DNA from 3 places in the Robertmurraya beringensis genome. Region 1 is predicted to be linked to each of the others. Evidence: riboswitches for the same ligand, from Rfam matches in the RefSeq annotation. Region 1 holds a riboswitch; each other region holds the start of a gene.
The links. Region 1 has a riboswitch for cyclic di-GMP ahead of ACFFHF_RS09955 (hypothetical protein). Riboswitches for the same ligand answer to the same signal wherever they lie in the genome.
Positions count from the first base shown of each region.

Region 1 (8,240 bases):
CCAAGTTACAAAAAAATGATCAAACCTATCTAGCATTTTTTGAACATAAAAATCCAACCTGTTTGTTTCGTTTATTTTTCTAATTTCCTCTTGTTCTTGATGATCATTTTTTGAAAAATAGCTGTTTGCTCCTGTTAATGCAGCACCGATAAGGAGCGGGGGAAAAAAGGCTCCCACTACCCCCAACGCCCCTGCTATGCCATAACCTCTCATGGTACGTTTTTCAATTAAAGAATCAAAATCATGCTTTTCAATTAAGATATATGTTACCGCTGAAATAGAGCTTTCTATTTCAGCAATAGTTCTAGACATTTGCCCGCTTATTGACATTAATGCATCCTGCAATCTCTTAAATTCTTTTAACCTGCTTAATCGCAGCATTGATAAAGTACTTAGTTCTTCTTGTTCAAGAAGCTTAGGAAGATAAACAATGACAGCATCTAACCTTTTTTTCTGAGATTGAAGACCATGATAAAGGAAATTAACAAGTTTTTCGTTTCTAATATCTCTATCATCTTCCTCATACTGAATCTGTTTTATCCCCTCTTTTAAAGCAATCAACTGAGCGAATACCTGAAATAAAATAAAATCATTATTCAACCTCGAATAGCTTAAAAACATTTGCTCGGTTTTTACGGAAGGTAACAAAAGACTCTTATTAACCTTATATACATGATAGACAATGCCACTATATGTGCTTTGATCCATGTCAACCAGTATCTTTTCACCAGATAAAAGACAAACCTCCGCCATACAAAACTTAGAAGTTTCATCAACATTTATCATTTTTATATGTTTTACCGAGGAATAGAGATATTCTTTCTCAGGTTCATAATCCAAGCGAGAATGAAAAAACAACGATCTTTCCCCAATACGTAAATGATACGGCATTTCATTTTCTAACAAGATATTCATGGTATCTCCCATTTTAAGCCCATCTTCCACCTTATTTGAGACTTCATTAGGAAATACAAGCATAGCAATCTGGTTGCTATATAAAATCAATTTGTTTTTATCTATGACAATAGAATAATCATGAAGGTCAATTACTTCTTGAATCTGAAATCCTTCTTGTTTGTTAAAAAGGAGTAACTTTCCCTTACTGATCACAACAAAATTTGTGGATTTATATTTTTTCCCTTTGATACTTCCATTTACCTGGATACACTCAAGAAAGTATGTTGATTCACCCATAGATTTAAAATATTTAACAGAATAATCTGCCTGTAATTTGATAATGAGCATATTCTCTTGGTTACCAATTGCTATTATCCTATCTCTTTTATAGATTAAGATACTGTTTTTCTCGAAACTGTTGAGCAACTTTTTTTGTTTTTCATTATAAATATTAAAATGAGTGTGTGTAATGATTACGGATATTTCTTTTTCTTGTTCATAGATATTTCCTACATGAATTGTTTCTATGTCTTGAAATACATCATAGAGCTTCTCGGAATTTTTATAATGAAGGAGTATATCCTTCATTCGGTCTTTGATTGGATAGAACAAATAAAACTCACTGAAAACATCACCATTATGATGGAATATCCCCTGAATTTTTAAAATTAACTTATCTATGATTTCAATCGTTCGTATCCTACTATATGGAATCGTTGTGTTCGTTCCTGTTCCATTGGTGAGAGTAATTCCCTCCACATTAATATCAATTGTAGCCTGAAAGTAAGCTGACGAAAGACCATTCGGTTGCATTAAACTACTAATAAGAGTAATAATGTTACCTGATGTTGCATTTATTCTGTTAGTAGTGGAGTTATGTTCATTTTCAAACTTAATTAAAGCTGTCTTTCCTTCTACAAACTCAAAACTACTCGATGGAACAGAGTTTGAAAACTTTATAAATTCATCTACTTCTAGCAGGAATTCAAATCTTAGACGCTGAGAATTGTTGGCATTTTTTATTCGCATTTGATTTTCTACGATATTAATATTAACTTTGTTTTTATTAATATCGTACTCAATTACTTCTTCGCTTCCGAACATTCCACCCTTATCATGAGCAAATATTCTACCCATGGACGTAACATATAGGCTATGTGGTCCTAACGTTGATATTCCGCTATAATGAAAAACACTTCCTTGTTTTAAAATTACCTTTTCATTCGTCATTAGCTTTTGTTTTACTTTTGCATTTATCATTTTAATTCTCCTTGCCAATTCAGTTAACTTAGTTTTTCGGAGTGTTACAAGAGTATAAATAGATATACAAAAGACATTATTATCCACTTAATGTACGAACTTTTGGTGACTGGCCTTTTCTATCTTAATTATTACTCAAGTTCACAATCTTACTACTAATCCACCCAACAGACCCATCTGCAGTCCTTACCTGAAACCAAATTCGTCCTTCACTATCAGCTTGTTCCTGATTCAGATACTCTAATCTATCCCCTTGCTTTAGCACTGTAAGAATACTGGATGATAGACTCGGTGTTTGACGAAGGTTCGCTTGACCTTCAATTACTACTGCGAATCGTGTGGCAGCCACATTGGTATTCGCTTGGTCAACCGCTTCATCATTCTGGAACAAACCTATTTCAGTGACCTTTTCGACTAATTGATCTTTATTCATATAGCCTGTTACCGTTAGGGCCAGGGTCAATAACACCATAACTGCTTTCATCTTATATACAACAAATGGTCTGACGATTGGTCTAATGGTTTTTAATAAAACCGAGGCAATTTGCGCTTGTATTAAAATCTTATAGAACGCATCTTTCCCATATAATGCTCTATACTGGATTTTCATTTTTCTCAAATGCCAGAATCCTGGTATAAATCCTTCTAATAATTCAGAAAGCGGATTATCAAATTTTAGAACCTCCTCAGCGTATAATGCTATCGTTGCAAAAATGACTGAGCTCTCTATTATTTTTAAGTTCGCTTCCCCTGGATACAGTCGACCTTCTTCTTCACGTTTGCCGATCTTCAGCAAGTAATCAAACACAACTGGCAGGTACTGCTTATCTACATGATGTTTTATGCATAAGTACATATACTTCATAAGAAGGTTGGTAGGTGTGACTCCGCCAATACGTTCCACATCTATGTCATGCACCATCAATGGCAACTGCCTGTATATCTCCGTTATAAATTCGAGCCCTTCCCTTTCGTTACTGTCCGCAATCTTTATGGCTTTTTGAGACAGTGCAGCAAATTTATATAGATGGGCTATGTACAAAACACTTTGATCTTCAGAAACTACAGTTCGACTCATAATTGGATGTTCATTCACATAATGGTAAAAACGATTGGAGACATCTATTGACTGATCTATAGAACGATTCTTCAGCAGCTGATCGAGTCCTTTAGTGGTCTCTTTTACCCACTCCCTCACACGTTCAGCTTCCCTCTCAGTTACACTTAACATATATGTATTTGTTTCTAAATTTACACTTTCAATCTGCAACTGAAATGGTTTCAACTGCTCATTCACCCGTAGAAAAGTGCCTCCGTATAGTGTCATTAATATATGTTTATATCGCTCTTCAAGGTCTTGTAAAAAAGACCTTAGCTGATCTGTGTAGTCGTCCCAGCTTTGAAACACTGTTTGTAGGGAATCCGATATTTTTGATTCATCGTTAGCCCCCATAATCTTCCCTGCAGCTGTCCCCAGGAACGGAACACCTACGAGTATACTAAGAGCCGTAAAGCCCCCTTTTACAAAGCCCTTCGTTTTCTTGGATTCCATGATTTCTTGGAGCAATAGGACATGCTTGGCATTTTGTTCCGTAAAGGATTCGAGCTTTGCTGTGACCTCTTTCACCTCAGAAAGAAGACCATATTTTAGGTAGCCAAATACCTGTCTATCAAACTGATATCTTTGAAATAATTCTCCATGCTCACCTTTAGATAGGTCAGTTAAAACCCTACGGAATTCTGTTTCCATTTCTTCAAATTCAACAATCGATTTGAGTTCATCTACAACTTCTCTAGGCTTCGTTAACTCAAAAAACCGCTTGATTTTTTGATTTCGCTCCTCTTTACTATCTTTGTCTGAATAAGATTCATAGAGTTCATTCAACCGATTATACCTTTTTGAAACAAGATTCCAAATGCGATTAAATTTTTCATCGGTTCGAATCTGCACTAGTGCTTCAATTTCTTCCGCGACTCCAATTGGTAAAGTTCGATACAGTTTGGTTTTTATTTCTTCAATTTGCTGTGTTGGGTTTTGAAAGTTCCTCATGGCATAGGACATGTTCTCTACAACCAATCAAAGAGATCTAAGTAATCAAGTGCATCAGCTGCATCCATGGTGGCAGCAACATCGGAGCTGTCTAATAAAGTACTAAGCGCATCCACTTTATCAAATGGTTCAAACACATTAAGTGAAGAGATATCAGGTAGAGGTGGCTGAATCGAGGTAGTAAACTCAGGATTTCCCATAATCCCTACGGAAGAACTCAAGAGAAGTTCCCCACCACCAGAATATAGGTCTACCCCTCCACTAATATTATTTTTTGTAAATCCTATTACCCCTTCCAAGCTAGTGAAAGTTTCTCCTTCGAAAATATTAGCATGTCCATTAATGACTTCACCGCCGCCTAGATCTATTTTCGTTCCATTACTTACATTTTCAGTTATGTGCGCAATAGTCTCACCATTCCCATCCATAACTATTTCTCCCCCAGCTGCGTCTGGTCTTGTTGAAGCAATGACCGTACCGTTTCCAGTAGCATAATCATGTCCGCCAAAAAAATTAGGTTTTTCATGTATTTTCTCTAAACCATTGCCAATTATCAAATCGTTTTTGTACATAACACCAATAAGCGCTTCCATAAAAACAACTCCTTTATAATAAAAATGACTATCCAAATATAAGGACAGTCAGCTACCGTTTCTATTCAGTGGTAACCCGACTATCCTAGCCCGTTGGACCTTAGATTCGCGGCTTTGCGTCCCTCTCTTTCGATGAGGTTTGCCTTTATCAATTTATTATAATTATTTACCATTTAATAGTAAGTAAATTTTTAAAAAATGTAAATAGTTTTCGATACTTTTCACCCAGGACTATAGTCTAATAACTAAAAAAATGTTGCCTCTCAATCTCACTGTTTTCAACATTTGCACCCTTTTTCAAAAGAATTATCTTTATTTTCCTCCACAAATCATACATTTCAATAGGCATTTTGCTAATCAACTCAAGATTTTGAAGTTAGAACGACGAGCTTTCCATCCTTTATTGTGGTGTTACCCGGGAATACAATTGGTAGCGCGCTTCCTGAAAGGGAAAGCTTGTGGAAAACTTTAATGAAATTGCAAAACAATATGAGCCTATGATTCACAAAATCATTCTGACACTAGGAATCTATAAAAACAGAGAAGAATTCTTTCAAACAGGATTAATTGCTCTTTGGCAGGCTTCGGAACGATATGATCAAGAACGAGGGGCCTTCCCCTCCTTTGCGTATTCCTATATAAAAGGTTATCTCCAAACGGAGATGACGAAAAGAAATAAGTATGAAGAACATTACGTAAGTGTGGATGACGATAGTTGGGAATTAATCCCTGACCTATCTTGTCAGCTACCGTTGCAATGGGAGAATCTAAATTATGAGGAGTTAACAAATAAAGAAAAGAAATGGCTGATGTATACCGTTATCTACGGCTTAACCATTAAAGAGATTGCTACAATTGAAAAGGTTTCCCAATCAGCCGTGAAGCTTTGGCGGTCCGAAGCGAGAAAGAGACTTAGGAACAGGTAACAGGTAGCTGGTCCATCTTCTCCCCTAAAGCTTTGAGATCCAGTATCCAACTACCTTCTACATCCCCACAAGCGGGACAAGCACTTGTCCTGCTTGTGACTATCATCACCATGGCAACAAGTTGGACACTCACCGAAACCAAGTAACAGCTCCCAAACCCTTCTACCGTATGGGTTAACGAACTTGTTCCCTTGATTCACAAATCTGCCTTGGAAGAAATCCTTACAATAAGTATATAAACCTAGTTCTTTTTACTTATAATGATAACCAAAGGGGTACTCATTAAGTGATAAAAGGAGGGTAAAATCGTAAGGGGGGCGTTGTGATCTGTTTTATTATTTGGAGCCGAGGAGCTGAAGTAACTTGTTGTTATTAGAATGCTATATTATTAATCAAAAAACTTTGTACATGCAGGGATTTTATGATCGAAACGGAAAGCGATGTACCCTTGTAAGAGAACTCGATAAGACTTTCACCGTTGATAGATCACCCCTTCATATCCTAGAAGATAGTATTAAATGTATTGGCTATGACCTTAAAGGCGCGATGGCTTCTGCTAAATGGATTCTAGGAGAGATCCATATGCCACCTGTCATGATCAACCCGATTCAAAGTATTTGCGTATTCTCTGACAAGTCAGCCAAGAATGAAGATACCATTTGGTTTAATCCTGTACATATCGTTCGTACCATTAGTTACAAGAAAAAAACATACATAGAATTTTCAAACGGAATCACGCTCATTCTCCATTGCTCAGTTTCTTCCTTCAATACAAAGCTTCAGAATGCCATGCAACTCAGGAATTTAACAACAGAAATGGGCAAAAACCCGATCTCTATGATTTTGGATCCGAGTAAAAGAAAACCTACGAGGAAAAACAAAAAATAAATTCAATCAAACGTTTGATTGAATTTAAAACTAATTATCCTAAAGGTCAATCATCCTTGTTTGGTTGGCCTTTCGTTGTGTTTAACCTCGTTTAAAAGCCCTTCTTTCTGCATATTCCTTACATGATGGACAACAATAGATTGTCTTCTTAGAATCCAGATATTTTGTATATTGCTTCGTCTTTCGTTTACAGAAGTAACATTTCTTTGAAAAAAACATACTTCTCTCTCTCCTTACTTAGGTGGTGATCATTTCCTGAAATGAGTCAAAGGATCTGTCCCCTTGTCCCTCTTCTCTTCATATCGTACATATTTTCGTCCGCAACTTTAATCATTTCTTCTAGATCTGAGTTGGATACTTCAGTTGTATAGGCAGTTCCTATACTAGCAGATACTTGTATCATATGAAGGTTAATGTTCATCGGATCCTCTAAAACAGATTGAATTTGTGCAGATAGGCCATCTAACTCATTTTTGTCCCTATTAGATAATAAAATCACAAACTCATCTCCATCCAACCGACAGAGGATATCCGAATTCTGCAGCTCCCTGCTTACCCTGGATACAACCTTCTCCAGTAATTGATCACCTACATCGTGACCATACGTATCATTGATATACTTAAAATCATTCATGTCAAAGAATAATAGGCCGATGGAATCCACCTTCCTGTTTTTTCGTTCAGCAAAATCTTTCTTAAGCAATATCCGATTTGCTGCCCCCGTCAAAGGATCATGATACGCAAGTTCTTGAAGCTTTTCGTTAGTCTCTCTTACATCTTGCCATAGCCGAAGAGTCATATGAATAAACGTCAATAGAAAGGCTGTAACAAATACACCAAATAAGACTAGATATACAAAATCCCCCCTAACGACATTCGGGAAAATTTGCTGGTGCAAGTAAAAGAAAGAATAGTAGTTTAAAATCATCGAAACAGTAAAAGCTAGTAACACCACACGATAGTTTTGATAGATCGCACTCAAAGGCAGTCCCAACCACATGAATAAGTAATTGACCAGATACGGAGAATCAGTTAAAAGGAAAGAAAAATAGACATAAGTGCAACTTACCATGGCATACATAGTCGCTCTTGGATTTACTTTCCTAAGAATCATCGTTAACAAAAGAAGACCCACAATGATAAATAAAAAAATCGGTGGAAACACACTTGCTAATCCTTCTATGAAGACATTAATCATTACTTGTATCAAGTAAAAACAACCCATTAAGATGAATAAATGTACATTGCGCCGATGGATTAATTCGTTACCAATCATAGATAGTCATTCCTGTTCTTGGGTGGTAGTAGGGTTAGATACCTTCTAGTTTCCAACCCCATTTCTCTGTAAAATTATAACATACGTGAGTCTATGGGCACACGTTTGATCCGAACCCCAATCACGATAAGGAATTGTTTGTTGTCATAGGGACAGTGTGCCACCTCTCCCCTCTGTACACGCCTCACCAATCTTCCCCCTGCCGTTATGTCGAATATAAACTCTCTGAGAATATCTCTGTTGGCAGGAAACGATTTAATTAATTTCTTAGACGTTGGTACAGAATTTTGGTTCTCCTCATACAACTACTTCTTTTACGGTTATTAAAGATTCCTTTTGCCAGCTTTTCA
Region 1 covers NZ_JBHLUU010000028.1:28,868-37,107, forward strand. The annotation lists gene ACFFHF_RS09945 (hypothetical protein) at 1-2,157, opposite strand, end outside; gene ACFFHF_RS09950 (SH3 domain-containing protein) at 2,282-4,219, opposite strand; gene ACFFHF_RS09955 (hypothetical protein) at 4,225-4,800, opposite strand; cyclic di-GMP riboswitch class I at 4,868-4,954, opposite strand; gene ACFFHF_RS09960 (sigma-70 family RNA polymerase sigma factor) at 5,259-5,726, shown strand; gene ACFFHF_RS09965 (competence protein ComK) at 6,090-6,614, shown strand; gene ACFFHF_RS09970 (GGDEF domain-containing protein) at 6,880-7,890, opposite strand.

Region 2 (8,240 bases), on a different contig from region 1:
TGCAAGAAGTGTGACATTAACCGAATGGGCGTATTCTCGTAGCTCTTCCGCTAATGATGAGGCAGGTATTAAAAGAATAGCCTTTCTTTTGTTTACTTCCTCCACCAGCTTTATCGCGAGCTGTTGAATGGGTCTAATCGGAAGTTCTTCCTTTTTCTCTACCGCTTTATAAACCGCTTGGAGTACATCTACTGCATCCACCCATGTGGGTACATCGAGCATCTCCTCCAACGAAATTCCGAATGACTCTGCGTCCTCTATAAATAAATATCGAATATCAAGATCGATTAACTTTTTCAGGTAGGATGGATGGATTGAGCGGCCGGCTGCAAGAAGCACCCTTTTTTGCCGATCAAATACCGGTTTCGCCAACTGCATGGTACGTGGCTCATATTCATCAATTCGAATTAATCTCATGCTTACTCCTTCTACAATCATTATTACCCTTAGTATACAAATTGTTCGATAGCATTACTATTGTCCTTTACTCCTAAGTTTCATTTCATCTATAGGATTGATAGAGGAATAGTTTGGATGGACCCTTCAAATAATATGATTGAGTGATTTTATCATCGAAAGGAGGAATGTCCGAATGGTACGTAAACTTCTTATGATTTTACTTGCTGGTTTTCTAGTTACGTCTGTTGTTGCTTGTGACGACGCACCAGGAGAAGATGAGATTGGCGATGGCGAAGTACAAGATGAGGAATAAAAGTTTTTAAAACAATAAGGGAACAGCACTAGTTATGTGTTGTTCCCTATTTTTGATCATATGCCCTTATACGCCCATCTTACGGCGTTGATTGCTCACCTTTTTGGTTTGCTGGCTTTTCATTTTCTTTGTGGTCGCAGGACCGTTGGCGCTAGCTTTTCCTCCTGCTTGCTGATTTTTCTTTTTTTCTAGTTGTTGCTTAATCGCTTCTTGTAAGCTAATTTTCTTTTTTTCTGTTTCATGATTTTCTGTCATGGGACTTCCTCCATCTAAATTCATATAGTTTTGTGTTGATAGTGATTGATTATTCTCCTTGGTCGGTTAAAATGATCGGACCATTCTTCGTGATGGCGATTGTGTGCTCAAATTGAGCCGAGTTTTCCCCATCAATGGTACGAGCGGTCCAACCATTGGAATCCATTTTGGTTTCGTAACTTCCGACATTCACCATCGGTTCGATCGTAAATACCATTCCTTCTTTTATGCGTGGACCTTTTCCTGGTAGTCCAAAGTGCGGAACATCCGGCTTTTCATGAATGGAGGTGCCAATTCCATGGCCAATAAAGTTTCTTACGACCGAGAATCCCTCTCCTTCCACATAGGTTTGGATGGCATGTCCGATATCTCCGATTCGATTTCCTATAACGGCTGCTTCAATTCCTTTGTACAAGCTCGTTTTTGTTACCTCTACCAAACGTTTTGTTTCTTCGGAAGCTTCTCCCACCATATACGTCCACGCAGAGTCTGCTAAGGCACCATTCACATTAACAACCATATCTATCGTGACAATGTCCCCTGTATTTAGTGGTTCTTTTCTTGGAAAGCCGTGGCAAATCTCATCATTAATGCTTGCACATGTTGCATACTCGTAACCTCTGTAACCCTTTTGCTGAGCAATAGCACCATGCCGGGCTAAATATGTATCAACAAACTGGTCAATTTCCCAAGTGGTTATTCCTGGTTTGATTATTTTTTTAATTTCTTTATGACAAGCAGCCAGAAGCTCCCCTGCTTTTTTCATTGCCTCAATCTCACGAGGTGATTTTAAAACAATCATTTATCTCACCTTCCCCCAAATCCCAATAATGTATAGTCTTTATTGTACTCTCTATTGGTCTATATTAGCAAAGCATTCCTATGTCTAATTTTGTTAGATATCCTCAAACAATAGTCAATCAAACGTTTGATTGAATTCCCTTCCCCCCTTTAATACCAACAAACACAAAAAAAGAATTTGTCGAACAAAAAAAACAGGTTTCACCCCCCCCATTCCCGGGTATAAAAGGGTGTCAGACACCCTTCGTGGACAAAATGGACCATTCTGTCTTTTTGTGGTGTCTGTCACCGTTCGTGGACAGATGGGGCGGTTTTGTACGTCTGGGGTGGACAGTGGAAATTTTTTATTTATGCCCACAATTAACACTTTCATTGCGAACTGTATTGTGTATAATGCTACATAGAAGTATTAAAAGTGGTTAATCCGTTTTTAATTACCAGAACCGTAATTACCTTCCATTTGTGACTAACTAAAGAAATTTTAAGAACGGAATCTACTATTTTCGTTCTGAATATGGAACTACCCAATTTTTTTTGCTATTATGAATTCATACAGAGAGATAGGTGAGTGATCTAGATGATTGGAGATCGTGTTAAAAAACTTCGTCTTGAGAAGAAAATGTCCATGTCTGAGCTAGCAGAACAAGCTGGTGTCGCGAAATCATACTTAAGTTCATTAGAAAGAAATTTACAAACGAATCCGTCTATCCAATTTCTTGAGAAAATTTCAGCTGTCCTTCATGTACCAGTTGATCATCTTATACATGAGCACCCAAATAAAGACGAACTAGATTCTGACTGGATGAAGCTTGTGAAAGAGGCTATGAACTCCGGGGTTTCGAAGGATCAATTTAAAGAATTTCTTGAGTTTAATAAATGGAGAAGTAACCAATCAAATAATAGCTAATGCAAAAAAGACAAAATCCAGGTGATTTTGTCTTTTTTTGGCTCTTTTTTTATACTTTGTAGCATAATTTTAATAAAAATAGCTATTTCCACGTTAAAATCGGCTTTTAGATTTTAACAACAATCTTTATGAAAACTGCCTATTACAAAACAAAAAGCATTCCTATCCGGTCCATCCTTAACAGAAATACTTTCATTATATGTATGAAACAACACTGAGTTTCTTTTTATCTTTTGATTTCAGTCTCATCTAAAAATCTTCTAATCTCTTCTTTCTCCAGGCCCAACTTTTTTGCTTCAATGATTAACATCATCCACTCATAGTCTAGCTCTTCTAATGTCACTTCACTCGTTTCCAACATTCCTCAATCTCCCCCTAAAATACAATCGTATTCCAGGCAGTCCAGCCGTCTTAGCAAAAAACTTCCAACTACCTTAGACCTGCGACTTTGCGTCCCCCCTTTTCAGAAGGTTTGCCTTTTTCTGCGTTTTATTCTCCTAATGTGATTCACTTATCAATCATTTTACTACTCGATTTTAGTAAATTGTGTAAAAATTTGTCATACACTTAAAAACTATCCCAACTTTTTAGCAACAGTATTCGACAAAGACCTCCATAAAGAACAATTGAACACCAAAGGGTACATACATTTTTTTACATTTATAAAAATTTGCACAAAAATCATAAGTCTTCCTGTCGCCCACTGTCGAAATCATTTTTAAAATTTTCTGACTTTTGTTAATTAAGTCTTTATTCCTAGTTTTTGTTTCTCATAGGCTTTCAATTTTCTTTGGATTGGTATGATATTTACATGTACCCTTTCAAGTGTAATTGCGTCAAAAAATGGTAACTTTGTTAGGTTATGACCACATATAGGACAGATCCACTCCCCTGCTTCCGAACTGCTGTAAGAAGGACGATAGCATTTGTCACAGTTTTTCCGGTACATTCCTGCCACCTACTATTCTAATAGTTTTCGTTTGTTATCATATTATTTTTTGTTCTATATAAAGAATTACTTACTTTTATTTTAGACGCAAGTACAGTTAAAACTAAACACCCTAAAGTGACCATTTTTTCGTTATAATGAACGATTTTCTTTCATTTTCATCTCCATTCTCCTTATATCTTACTTTTACAATTTTTTTTAAGAACAACTCGTTCGTAACAATGTACAGATCGACCTATTGTAAAACTATTTCTATTTTTATGCATAAAAAAAGGAATCAGTCCTTATTAGACTGACTCCTTCATGATAATTTTTAAGATAAAGTGTTAAGTTGAACAGCTATTTTTGATCCAACATCAGCATTATTTTTCACCAATGCTATATTAGCTTCCAAGCTTCTTCCTTCTGTAAGTTCTTTCACCTTTGCTAAAAGGAATGGAGTAACATTTTTACCTGCAATCTCATTTTCCTTTGCTTCTTTTAATGCCGATTCAATTACACCGTTGATAAATTCCTCTTCAAGAGCATCTGTTTCTGGGATTGGGTTCGCAATAACCACTCCACCCTTCAATCCTAGCTCCCACTTTGTATGAATCATGCTTGCTGCTTCTTTTTCATCTTCCACTTGAACGTTCACTTGGAAAGGACTTGTTCTTGTATAAAAAGACGGAAGAACTTCTGTACCAAATCCAACGACGGGCACCCCATGCGTTTCTAAGTATTCAAGTGTTAAACCAATATCAAGAATCGATTTTGCTCCTGCACACACAACAGCCACATTGGTTTGAGCAAGCTCTTGAAGATCAGCTGACACATCCATTGTTACTTCAGCTTCACGGTGAACTCCACCAATTCCACCGGTTACAAATACTTCGATCCCAGCAAGTTCTGCACAGATCATCGTGGCCGCTACCGTTGTAGCTCCATTTTTCTTTGTCGCCACTAGGTATGGTAAATCTCTACGGCTCGCCTTTTCAATATCATTTCGAGTAGCAAGCAGTTCTAACTCTTCGTCTGATAAACCGATTTTTATTTTTCCGTCTAAAATAGCGATCGTTGCTGGTACGGCACCATTTTTACGAATAATGTCTTCTACTTCCTTTGCCGTTTGTACATTTTGTGGGTACGGCATTCCGTGAGAAATGATCGTTGATTCTAATGCCACGACTGGTACATTATTTTTTTTCGCTTCTAACACTTCTTGTGAGTATTCTAAGTATTTTTCCATGTTTGATTGCTCCTTAGTGAAAATTATGTTGAAAAGCTTCTTGTAGCTGCTGATGATTCAATGACGGGTTCACCGTTTCTTCCGTTGCTAATGTTAGCATGGAACAAGCCATTCCAATTTTGCACGCATCTTCGGTTTTTAAGTCACGTAAATAGGCATAGACGATTCCTGCAACCAATGCATCTCCAGCCCCCGTTACATCAACCACATCAACCTTTGGCGGCAACAAGACACCCGCTTCATTCGCTTTTGTAAAGTAAATAAGTCCTTTATCCCCGCGTGAAATAACCACTCGTTCAACGCCCTTTTTCATAATCACTTCTGCCGCTTTAAAAAAGTCACCTTCGTCTTTGATTGGTTTCCCTGATAAAGCCTCAGCTTCATCCTTATTCGCGATCAGCCAAGCCACGCCATCAAGATTTTGTGGCAGCTTTTTAATTTTTGGAGCTGAAACTGGGGTAATGACAAGTGGAATCGCTTCTTCCCTACAGCGATCAATCACTTTAGCAAGTACGTCAGAAGGGAAGTTTGTATCAATCATGACAAGCTCTGTTGATGCAAGAAAGCCCCAGCGCTTTTCAACAAAATCTAGATCGACAGAATCATATATGCTCATATCTGCTAAAGCAACCGCCATTTCGCCATCTACATCCAAAACAGCCGTATACGTCCCCGTTGCTTCATTAGGAAGAATTTTTGAAGGCTCTATATCTACGTAAGACCTGGTGTAGTCCAGTAGCCATTTGCCTTCATGATCGTCGCCTACAACGGTCATAAGAGAAACATCGAATCCTAGTCTTCCCAAGTTTTCAGCAATGTTCCTTGCCACCCCGCCACAAGAATTACTAGTACTAGCAGGATTGGATGTTCCTAACTGAAGCTTATCAATCGCTTGCATTTTCCTATCCACATTAGCTCCGCCAATACAGATCACCTGTTTTTTATTAGGCAATACATATGCCCGACCTAATAGTTTTCCTTGCTTTGTAAGAGAAGAAATATAACCAGCAACAGCCGAACGAGATAAGCCCGTCCTTTCCGCCAACTCATTTTGAGATATAAATGGATCTCTTTTAATCAGTCCAAGTATCGTTGCTTCCTTATCACTCATAATTCACCTCATGACATTATAGACTTTTGTCTTTATTATAAACTTTTGTTTATCCGTTTTCTACCCATATTATTCTCTTTAACTGGAAAAATATTTCACACTCTTTGAAATCACCTTTATATAGATTGTTGTCAATTGCTAAATTTGTATAATTTATGAAATTTATTTGCCATTTTTGTGAAAAAAAACTATAATTAAAATAGATTCAACCATGTGTGAAGGAGGTATTTCCATGACCGTTGTTCACATCTTGAATTTCACCATTCCAATTGCATGCATACTTTTTGCTGGAATTTTAATGGATCGAATGTGTAAACCGGAAGTACCAAAACCTGATAATAACAACGATTAGTTTTAATGTTTCTTGTAAGCGCTTCCTAATGAATAATCCCTTGTATCTCTTTTTGGCCACTCTTTGGAGTGGTCCTTTTTATTTAAGGCTCAGCCTTATTTTAAAAACAAAAAAGACTGAAGCCATCACAGGCTCAGTCCGCCGTTCTTGGTAAGATTAAAATTTCTACACGACGATTTTTCGCTCTTCCAGCGGCATCTTCATTTGAAGCAATAGGTTGAAATTCCCCGTATCCCTTCGCACTAAACCAACTTGGATCAAGCTTGTCGTTTTCGAGTAAGATTTTCATAAAATTAATAGCACGCATGACACTTAGCTCCCAGTTTGATGCGAACCGTGCATTTTTAATCGGAACATTATCTGTATGTCCACTGATAATCACACTTCGCGCTGGATCCATAACGAGTAAATCTGAGATTTCTCTAACAATGGTTAAATCCTGCGTTCTAACTGAATCACTGCCCGATTCGAATAAAACATTGTCACGAATCGTTACGTGTAATCCGTCATCTTCGAGTGTAGTCTCCAGTTTGTCCTCTAGCCCTTTGCTCGTAATATACTCGTTTACCTTCGCTTGAATGGCTTGGAGCTCAACCTGTTCTGCTTGTTCTGCTAGCTGTTGTTTTTGCTCTTCGGTCATCCCTTGAGATTGTGCTTGAGACTGTTCGGTACTTTCAGAGTCATTTTGCTGCTCGTCTGGTGCCGTTGCTCCTTCTTCAGGAATCGGGCTTGGAAACTCAAATATCCCCGTTCCACTCGTAAATTGAGCATTAAACACTTCTGCCATTGCTTGAAACTTTTTTGCATCCAATGAACTCATGGAGAATAATACGATAAACAACGCAAGTAGGAGAGTTAAAAGGTCAGCGTAAGGAATTAACCAAGATTCGTCAACATGCTCCTCATGATGATGCTTCTTACGGCGCTTACTCATTTGCCGCTTCTCCTGTCGCAGCTAAGAACTTTTTCTTTTCACTACCAGGTAGGTAAGAAGCTAGTTTGGTTTCAATGACTCGAGGCGCTTCCCCTTCTAGTATGGATAGAATTCCCTCAACCATCATTTGTTTAACTTTCACTTCTTGCTTTGACTTACGCTTCAATTTGTTTGCAAATGGATGCCAAAGTACATAACCGGTAAAAATACCTAGTAAAGTGGCAATAAATGCAGCACTTATCGCGTGTCCTAGTCCCTCGATATCATTCATGTACCCAAGGGCTGCAATCAAACCTACTACTGCACCAAGTACTCCAAGGGTTGGAGCGTACGTACCTGCTTGTGTAAAAATTAGTGCACCAGATTGATGTCTTTCTTCCATTGCTTCAATTTCTTCTGATAACACATCGCGAATATAGTCGGCACTTTGTCCATCGACAGCAAGCGATAATCCATTTTTCAAGAAATCATCGTCGATTTCATTTGTCTGCGACTCTAGAGCTAATAGCCCCTCTTTACGAGCTAGCTGTGCCCAATCAGAAAACATTTTTATTAGTTCAGCTGTGTCTGGTAACTTGTCTTCTTTAAAAAGCTTTCCGAACAGCTTTGGTACTCTTTTGATTTCACTTGTTGGGAATGCGATTGTTACAGCACCAGCCGTTCCTAACAAAATAATTAAAATTGCCGCTGGATTCACAAGCTGCACGGGGCTAACGCCTTTAAAGAACATCCCCACTAGTACAGCCACGACCCCTATGACAACACCTATTACCGACGTTTTATCCATACTTCATTCTCCTGTCTTTTCCTAAGTACTTGTATGATAGAAGTCCTCTTTCTATCAACCTACTACTTTTTATTTCGGCTAATTATGTCTTTTTTTAAGGGAATATGTAAAAAATTATGTTTGAAGATGTGACAAAAAAATGCCTAAGGAGTTTCCTTAGGCATTAAAATAATAACTTCTTATTTATTTTTTGCTCATAATTTT
Region 2 covers NZ_JBHLUU010000007.1:18,422-26,661, forward strand. The annotation lists gene ACFFHF_RS01055 (HD domain-containing protein) at 1-417, opposite strand, end outside; gene ACFFHF_RS01060 (hypothetical protein) at 779-967, opposite strand; gene map (type I methionyl aminopeptidase) at 1,017-1,769, opposite strand; gene ACFFHF_RS01070 (helix-turn-helix domain-containing protein) at 2,346-2,675, shown strand; gene sinI (DNA-binding anti-repressor SinI) at 2,902-3,036, opposite strand; cyclic di-GMP riboswitch class I at 3,069-3,162, opposite strand; gene ACFFHF_RS01080 (pseudouridine-5'-phosphate glycosidase) at 3,938-4,852, opposite strand; gene ACFFHF_RS01085 (PfkB family carbohydrate kinase) at 4,866-5,963, opposite strand; gene motB (flagellar motor protein MotB) at 6,449-7,249, opposite strand; gene motA (flagellar motor stator protein MotA) at 7,242-8,036, opposite strand; partial or broken gene ACFFHF_RS01100 (DnaJ family domain-containing protein) at 8,200-8,240, opposite strand, start outside.
Region 2: it holds a riboswitch for cyclic di-GMP, as region 1 does, so the genes downstream of both, sinI (DNA-binding anti-repressor SinI) here and ACFFHF_RS09955 (hypothetical protein) in region 1, are expected to answer to the same signal.

Region 3 (8,240 bases), on a different contig from region 1:
AAGTCCTACAAATGCGGCTAGATTAGTATATTCAAGTGGCTCATATTACTGGCGGTCAGAAAGTGGAAAGCTCAACAAATACAGACGAGGGGTTTGGATTGACTACGATTTGAATGTGCCTGTAAGTAAATATCGACAAGCGTATTCTGGAACCTTTGCACTTCCGGATTATGTACGAGATTATACAGGAACCGCAACATATCAAGGGACTTTATCAAAACAAGTCTTTGACCATTGGGATGAATATTACACATCTGATCAATGGGATGTTGAGGTAGAATATGAAGGAACGGTATATTCAACAAACCTAACAGCAAAATCAATAACGATTACGGATACTAATAACGCTTCAGTCACCCACTTAGTTAAGGGCAGACAATACAAAGCAACCATGGTGGTAGGGAATAATGGAGAATTAAATGTAGGTGCCTATAAGGTAGGTTTTTATGAACAGGGTACTCTTAAAAATCAACAAGATATATCTTCCCATAATTCTGGAACTGATAAGACCTTAACTTATACCTTTACTGCTGAAACAGCAGGTAATCGAACCTTTATGTTTAAGGCGGATAACAATAATGTAATTTCTGAAACCAATGAAACAGACTTGGATAATACCAAACAGAAAACAATTTTAGTTAATACATTGCCAACCGTTGATTTAACGTATACTCCAAACGATGTTTACGAAGGAGATACGGTACAAGTTTGTTCAAAACCGCAAGATGCAGACAATAACCCTTTGACTGTAAAGATTTTTATTAAAAAGGATAATGGGACTGAAACTACTGTCCTTACAAAAACGAATGTGGCTAGCGGTTCACAGCAATGTTATACCTTTATCTCAGAAGTAGGAAGGTATGATATAAGAACAACAGTTAATGATGGTTATGATGAAGTATCTACTTCAACTTGGTTTTACTCCAAACCACTTATTATCAATGGCTATGTTGATCATACAGACCTTTGGAAAATACAACATGCAAAAGAAGGAAATCTAGCTCACCAGTTTTATAGTGGAGAGAAGTTTTTACTAGATGCAGATACTTCACCTTATCCAACTGTTTATGTAAAGGCTACATTGAATGCTATTCGGACGGATAATAGTCTAGTAAGTAGTACCGTACCTTTAGCTTTTAAGACTAATATTCTATACAAAGGTGAGTTGTACGACGAGACTTTCCTACAATATCCTAAGAATTTAAAAGTAGGCCCAGCTACATTTGAATTTGAAGTGAAATATGCGAACGGTGTAATTAAAAAAGATACCGTAAATATTGAGATAATTGCAGATTCATATAAAACATTCTTATTACACAGACGATATTAAGTAGGTTACTTGCAGATCCAACGAAGGATCTGCTTTTTTATTGCCTATATAAAGACGAATTGTAATATACTGGAGTTATCCAAAGGTATAAAAATAATAACATTTATGGTACATTTGGATAGTAAAAACTCTTACATACACAGCAATTCTATAATATAATTACTTCAGTGAAATAAAGACTATTAGCAGAATTAATATATTATAAAACTTTTTTTATCCTAAAAAGTAGACATTAAAGGGAGATTAGTGGGCATAATTACCTAAAAGTCTACCAAAATTAGTTTAAATGGTATATTATGGTGATATAAATTAGAATTCTGAATTAAATTTTAAGGAAAAAATCTTAAGTTAGAATCTAGTAGTTTACCAAAGCCTTAACATGGCAAGGGAAGCGAAGAAATATAATCTTTATATGGACACTTGGATTATGTGGAGCGACTAGTGTAACCGGCCCTCTTAATTAAACAATTTATTTAAGAGGAGAAATGAATAATGAAGAAATTGCGAAACCAGGGTGTTTTCTTATTAGCGTATTCTGAATTTAATTTTGTCTAAATTCCGAATTTGTTTTTTAAATAAGAATATTTAACTTTTTTGAAAAAAATATAATTTGTACCCTAATTTATTGTGGAAATTTACAATAATACCTTTTGTAATTATGTACACTATAGTCAACACACACGGACAAAGGATGATATTTCATGCAAGAATCAATTATTAATGTACTTTATTATATAAAACGAGTAGTATTTCAAGGCGAAAATGAATCAATGACAGAATTAATTTATGTAACAAAAGAGAACAAAACTAATTCAGACGGTATTGTACATGTAACCCCAGAAATTATAGCTTCTTCTCTTAGAACGATTCCTTTAAGTGAAATTAACAATGAATCATTATCGTTTGAAGAAGGCGAAGGAAAAGTCTATATTTCAGAAGAGGAAGCATTAAAATTATCTAACTTAGCTACGATGGAAGTTGATCCAGAATTTCATAATAGAATAACAAAGTTATTTTAACCCTTGTACCTTTCTAGCAAAAAATGATAAAATTTGATTATAGTTTTTTTATGATTTTATTATTTTTTTGCAACCTATTTTAAGGTTAGCGGGTTCTCTATTTTAAACAACAGCGCCCTTTGGGGATGAGACGAAAACACACTTTTTGTTGTGTTTATTAAAGTCCATTCTCAAAGGGCGTTTTTTTGTGTCCTTAAATGGAGCGGCTTGAAGATCATAATTCATAAAACTATCTTAAAGAAACTTTAAGAAAGGGTGTTTTACATGGACTACATTTGTTGTAGTTGTAACAAATTTTGTAATGTTTCTTATTACAAGATTAAGGGCGCAGAGTATTGTTCTGAGGATTGTATTAGCAGGAAGTTAGGAGATGATGAACATGTTTAAAATTACATGTTTTGCTCCTATCGACCCTAGCGACTTAGAACAAAGACTAAAAGGAATCTATTTTAAAACTGTAAGAAAAGGCTTTGAATGGTCAATGGATGGCTCCACGTTTCGTATAGAACCGTTTGAGAATCAACCAAGAACCTCAATGAAAGCCTATCGTATCAGTTTTGATGGAGAGATACATGGAGGACAATATCTATTCGACCTAACAATCGGTTGCTTAGAACCTCTTGTAACATGTGTGGAGTGTATTCTGGATTACCCAACTATGAAAGACGTAGATTGGATGAAGGAATTAAGAAAAAGACCGTCGTATCAAATGATCGACCCTAGAGGACTATATATGAAGAAAGGGATAAGTGCCATTGTAACCAATGATTCTTTAACTCTTAAACTTCATAGTAGAAAAAACAATAATTTAAAATTAGTGGATGCATTGAAAGAGATTGATATTCTTCGAGAGGACTTGGTACCTAACGAAGACTGCAATCTCTTTTCTTGTTTACAGGAGGAAATCGCATGATGATGATCGAGTTTTATACGGGGATTGAAACACAATTTGTAGTGACTGAACACCGCATTTATCGAAATGGAGAGGTTATTGCTGAAGGGGATATTCAAGTTTACCACCTAATGTTAAATGAGCATGCTTTCTTTCACATTGAACAAGGTGAAAACAACCCACCTTTATTTCTTAAGTTAGATAAAGTAACAGCAGTCTTACCTAGTCAAGAAGTGTACAGAGGAACGAGACGTAATCGTACCGCTTTTAAAATGTCGTATTTGGTTCGTAAGCATGAAGAATGGATTCGTAATGAAGAAGTTATTTCTGCAGTTGATGGAACCCATGCACGACAAATTTTGAAAGCCCAACATGGCAATGATTTACGTGGAATTCGTTCTACTCATGTTCCTTCGATGTTGGTATCAACAACTCCAAATCAAAATCAAATGTAAGGTAAAGGTGATTACAAATGGCAGAGTCTAAAAAATATCGATTTCTAGATTATTTTAATCGTAATAAAAGCCGAGTGCTTCGTTTGCTAAAGCAAGAAGGGGAATATCAATCATTCTCTAGTGAGCATGGCTATTTATATCTATTAGAAGTTGGGAAGGTAGCTGGCAAAGCACTCAAATTACAAGTAGGTGTAAAGTCAGGAGAACTAATAATCTTAGATGTTGTAACAGCAGCATAATCAAGGAGGAAATTTCACATGAAGAAAAAACTTTTTAAGGCAACATTAACGAACACTACAGTTAAAGATTGTTTTGTTGGAGAAGATTGTATCGTAGATTTTCTTTATCAACATAGAGATTGTAGCAGTGTTCTACTAAAAGGTGAGATGAATGAATTTTATCTTAAAGCTGAGTATGGGAAAGTCACTGATTGTATGGATAAAGAGGTGGAAGAACGAATTTCTACTTCTTTGAATGACGTTAAATCAGCAGATAAAGAACAGAAATGGTCCCCATTGGAGGTATATAAAATAGACTTTGAAGTATTTACCCTGGAATCGGTTTATATCTATTCACCGAATAGAGAACAAGTTGAACAGGATTTTGCTCTTTGGTCTATCTTTGATCCTACGGACATTTCTCAAGTGGCATAATTTAAACATTTTACTTACTTCATAAGTAAACTCCCTTTCTAGTGGGGCTCTTACAATAAGACTCCCGTTATGCTAGATAGGGGGTCTATGAGGTGATAGAAATGGTTAAGAAAAAAGGACAAAAGGTAAATCAACCTTCGATTGCAGCATCTCTCATAGAGACATTTATCGAGGAAGGGTATTACCCCGAATTGAAACAATCAGAAGGAAAATTAAAAAAGCTTTCATCTTCCATACGAGAACAACTGAAATCGTCAGAAGTGAAGCGTCATGAATTTACGAAACATGGGTTAGTCGGTCGATTCATTGCCAAAAAGGTATATGAGACCGACTATCTTGCTTTAAATGAGTATTTATATGACGTAGGATTATTGCTTCAAGTAGCTGAAATTGATAATAAAGCTATCCAAAGTAATTTTCTTTACTTAGATATGATTCAGGAATTTAAATTGGAAGATACATTCTATGTGAAACCGAATTTCAACAAAGTGGGAAAGGAGTTAAATAAGCTCCCAGACTCTTTTGTGATTTCGGAAGATTGTGCGATAGATGAACTGGCCAGTCAAATAGCTACGTTAAAACCGCGCGTCAAAGAACTCAAGAATGATTACGAACGATTGAAATGGAAGCTCATTAATTTGCCAGAGTTTGTGCAAATGATGCATTTGCCAAAAGAGAAAAGAGAACCCATCCCACATAAGTATGGAAGCATCTCTTTAGTAGCCAACCAACCAAGATACAACATTCCTGTGATATATGAATATATCGGAGAGTGGTTGCTCATTGAGTATGGAAAACCCAACTCGGAGCTACTAGAACGTTTTATTTTGAATGGAACAATATCTAAAAAGGAAATAGACCAATTCAAAACCGTTAAGACGATTGATTTGGAATTTTCCGTTATGACTTTAGAGGATGAAGAGAAATTCCTGACTATGTTGGATAACAAAAATCGAACAGCAGCCGCTAATCGTATGGGTGCTTAATGGAGGACAAGTACTGATGAGACTAAAATATTATGTGGAAATGAAAGACCTAAGCAATGCAGAAGAATGGTCTAACAAGATAGATATATATGGGTATGAAAATGAAGTTACTGTCATGGCTATGGGTTTTATCAAAACTTATCCTATCACCGATTCAGTATCAATGGTCAATTGTATCAATGAGATCGTTGAAAAACTTGAAAAAGTGAATTGTGTTGTCATCAACCGAGAGGATAAGAGAGCAGCCTAACGCTCCACAAACTTATATATCTAGTAAACAATTCAAGGAGGTGTAAGTCCTTGCTAAATGGATGTTTAGCGGGGGCTTTGCCCTCCTTTTCATCTTTTAGTATGGACCTTATATGGCTATAGAGGAAAGAATGTTAAATCGTATTGAATCTGATGATAATTTCATGGAATGGATGTTAAATCCGGAGGAGAAATTAAAGCAATTCAATGACATTAAGGAACAAATGAAAGAGGAGTACTTAAAAGATTGTTTTGATTGGGTACTAACTTTTTCAGGTGGAAAGGATTCTTCATTAGTTGCAGCTCTTGTATGGCAAATGCTTGAAAGTCTACCTGTGGAATTGCGACATAAAAGGGTGCACATTGTGTCTTCTGATACGATGGTTGAAACAAATCAAATCACCAAACACTTACATGCTAATTTAGAATTGATGGCTCAGAATGGTAAAGAACTTGGAATTGAAGTTCATCTAGTAAATCCAAGAATGATTCAAAGATACTTTAGACATGTAATTGGTTTAGGGGTTATTCCTCCCGCTCCGGGTAAAGGTTTCTCCTGGTGCAGCGATCGTTTAAAAATCGGCCCCGTCAATGAGCTAATCAAAAAACTATTAAGAGAACAGCCAGTAATAATACCCGAACCTGAGCATGAGCACAGGTTAACTATATTACTCGGTGTGAGATTGGATGAGTCAATTCGTCGCGCCTCTAAAATTCGGGTTTATACTGGGGACGATGTATTTGGAAAACATGATTATGTACCAAATTCTAGAGTGTACCACCCGATTAAGTATATTTCTACAGATGACTTATGGAATTGGCTATCTTACAATGCGACAACACTCCCATGGGGAACTCCATTAGAAGAACTAAAAGCTCTTTACGGAGGAAATAACTCAAAAGAGTGTCCAGTTATTCGTAGTAAGAGTGAATTAAATCAATCATGTGGTTCTTCAAACAGCAGAAACGGTTGTTGGGTATGCCTTTATTCGGGGAGAAAAGATAAGATGCTGCAAGAATTAATTGATGGAGGAGATACCTCTGTTACCTATCTTGCAGAATGGAAAGCATTCCTTTATGACGTGACCTTTGATTGTAGATACAAGGATCCGATTAAAGGGATTAAAGATATCGAAAAGAAGACTAAAGATTCCTTAGATAATGGCTTTCTAGGTGATGAGAGTCTTTGGTATGCCAATGAATTTGAGCAATACACTGGAGAGTATCATACCTATGAAAGGGCATTTAAAGGGAATGAAAAAGGTGAGTATGATCCTGGGAAGTTTTCATTTGAAATGAGGAGAATCTTGCTCGAAAAGCTTTTCTACGCTCAGCAAATGGCGGGATATTCATTGATTTCAAATGAAGAGGTTGACCTCATTCTTCAGGAGTGGACCAACGAAGGTTTCCACGTTTCTTTAGAAGATATAAAGCCAATCAATCATCAATATGATGGAGCGGTTGTTCTAAAGCGAGATTGGTCTATTAATGAAAAAGAGACGACAAATCCTAACCCTATTTTCTATGTTCAACTGCCGATGAATATGTCCGCTACGGAACTAGCTGTCTATCATAAAGAGCGCCAGCGGTTAACAGGTAGAAGTATTTTCTGCTACTACGACCATACTGATCTTGCTCATATGAAAGCAGTCTATAACTCCGCTACGTTTATTGTATGCAAGGATAGTATCACTACTCAGGAACAAGCTAATGAGTACGTAAATGAGTGGTTTTACTTAGCTGGAACAAAAACGATGGGAACGGATGGACAACCCTTCACGAAAATGACAAAAGAAGCCTTTCATGCCACTTTAAATCATTTGATGTTAGATACTCTTCAAAACTCTTTAATATCGTTAGACAAGGAAATTAAGGGGTTAAAAGAGGATTCTACAGTCCTTGAAGAATTGGACCAGTCCGAACAGGAGAGATTATCGAAAAAGTGGTTACTTATTCAAAGGTGGATCAGGCCAAAACCACAGGAATTAAAAAGAGAAGAAAATTTATTTTCTTTTGAGGAAGGTTTAAATAAAAAAACTAAAAAACTAACAAATATAGCAACTGAACCTATACGAACAAACAATAATGGTCAGCTTGCATTTATAATTTAGGAGGAATTTCATTTATGGAAAAAATTAAAAATTTTATTTTTGGTGATACAGCAATCCTGAGAGTATTGGGTATTGTTTGGCTATCAGTAAGTTCAATAACTTTCTTAGCGGGTCTAATCATAAACAAAGAGTTTGACTGGGTATTCTTAGTTACATTCATTGTTGTCTGGTTCTTCATTCGTCTTTTTATTACTATTTCTAGCGAATTATTTATTAAGCTGGTTTATGGTACGGGACATGCGGAGTTACAGGTGTTTGATAATAATCGTGACCTATCTTTATTCAATGACTATGATAATATTTCTGATTTAGAGACCTTCCTAAAAGGCTTGAAAAAGCTAGAAATTTTATCGAATGGTTATTTAGTAGTTATTAATAAAATGGAACGATTTGTTTTTATGGTTGCTTTACTGTTGATGCTTATTCCAATGCCTTATATTGGTATTGCATTTGCTAATAAGGAGTACACTGATTTAATTAACTGGTTAGCTGTACTTGCACTAGGAATGGCAATTTATCAATCAACTGAGAGCCTAGGGAAGGAA
Region 3 covers NZ_JBHLUU010000114.1:5,370-13,609, forward strand. The annotation lists gene ACFFHF_RS17025 (CARDB domain-containing protein) at 1-1,330, shown strand, start outside; cyclic di-GMP riboswitch class II at 1,709-1,792, shown strand; gene ACFFHF_RS17030 (hypothetical protein) at 2,032-2,349, shown strand; gene ACFFHF_RS17035 (hypothetical protein) at 2,729-3,262, shown strand; gene ACFFHF_RS17040 (hypothetical protein) at 3,259-3,696, shown strand; gene ACFFHF_RS17045 (hypothetical protein) at 3,714-3,935, shown strand; gene ACFFHF_RS17050 (hypothetical protein) at 3,954-4,349, shown strand; gene ACFFHF_RS17055 (hypothetical protein) at 4,442-5,335, shown strand; gene ACFFHF_RS17060 (hypothetical protein) at 5,352-5,585, shown strand; gene ACFFHF_RS17065 (adenine nucleotide alpha hydrolase family protein) at 5,716-7,695, shown strand; gene ACFFHF_RS17070 (hypothetical protein) at 7,710-8,240, shown strand, end outside.
Region 3: it holds a riboswitch for cyclic di-GMP, as region 1 does, so the genes downstream of both, ACFFHF_RS17030 (hypothetical protein) here and ACFFHF_RS09955 (hypothetical protein) in region 1, are expected to answer to the same signal.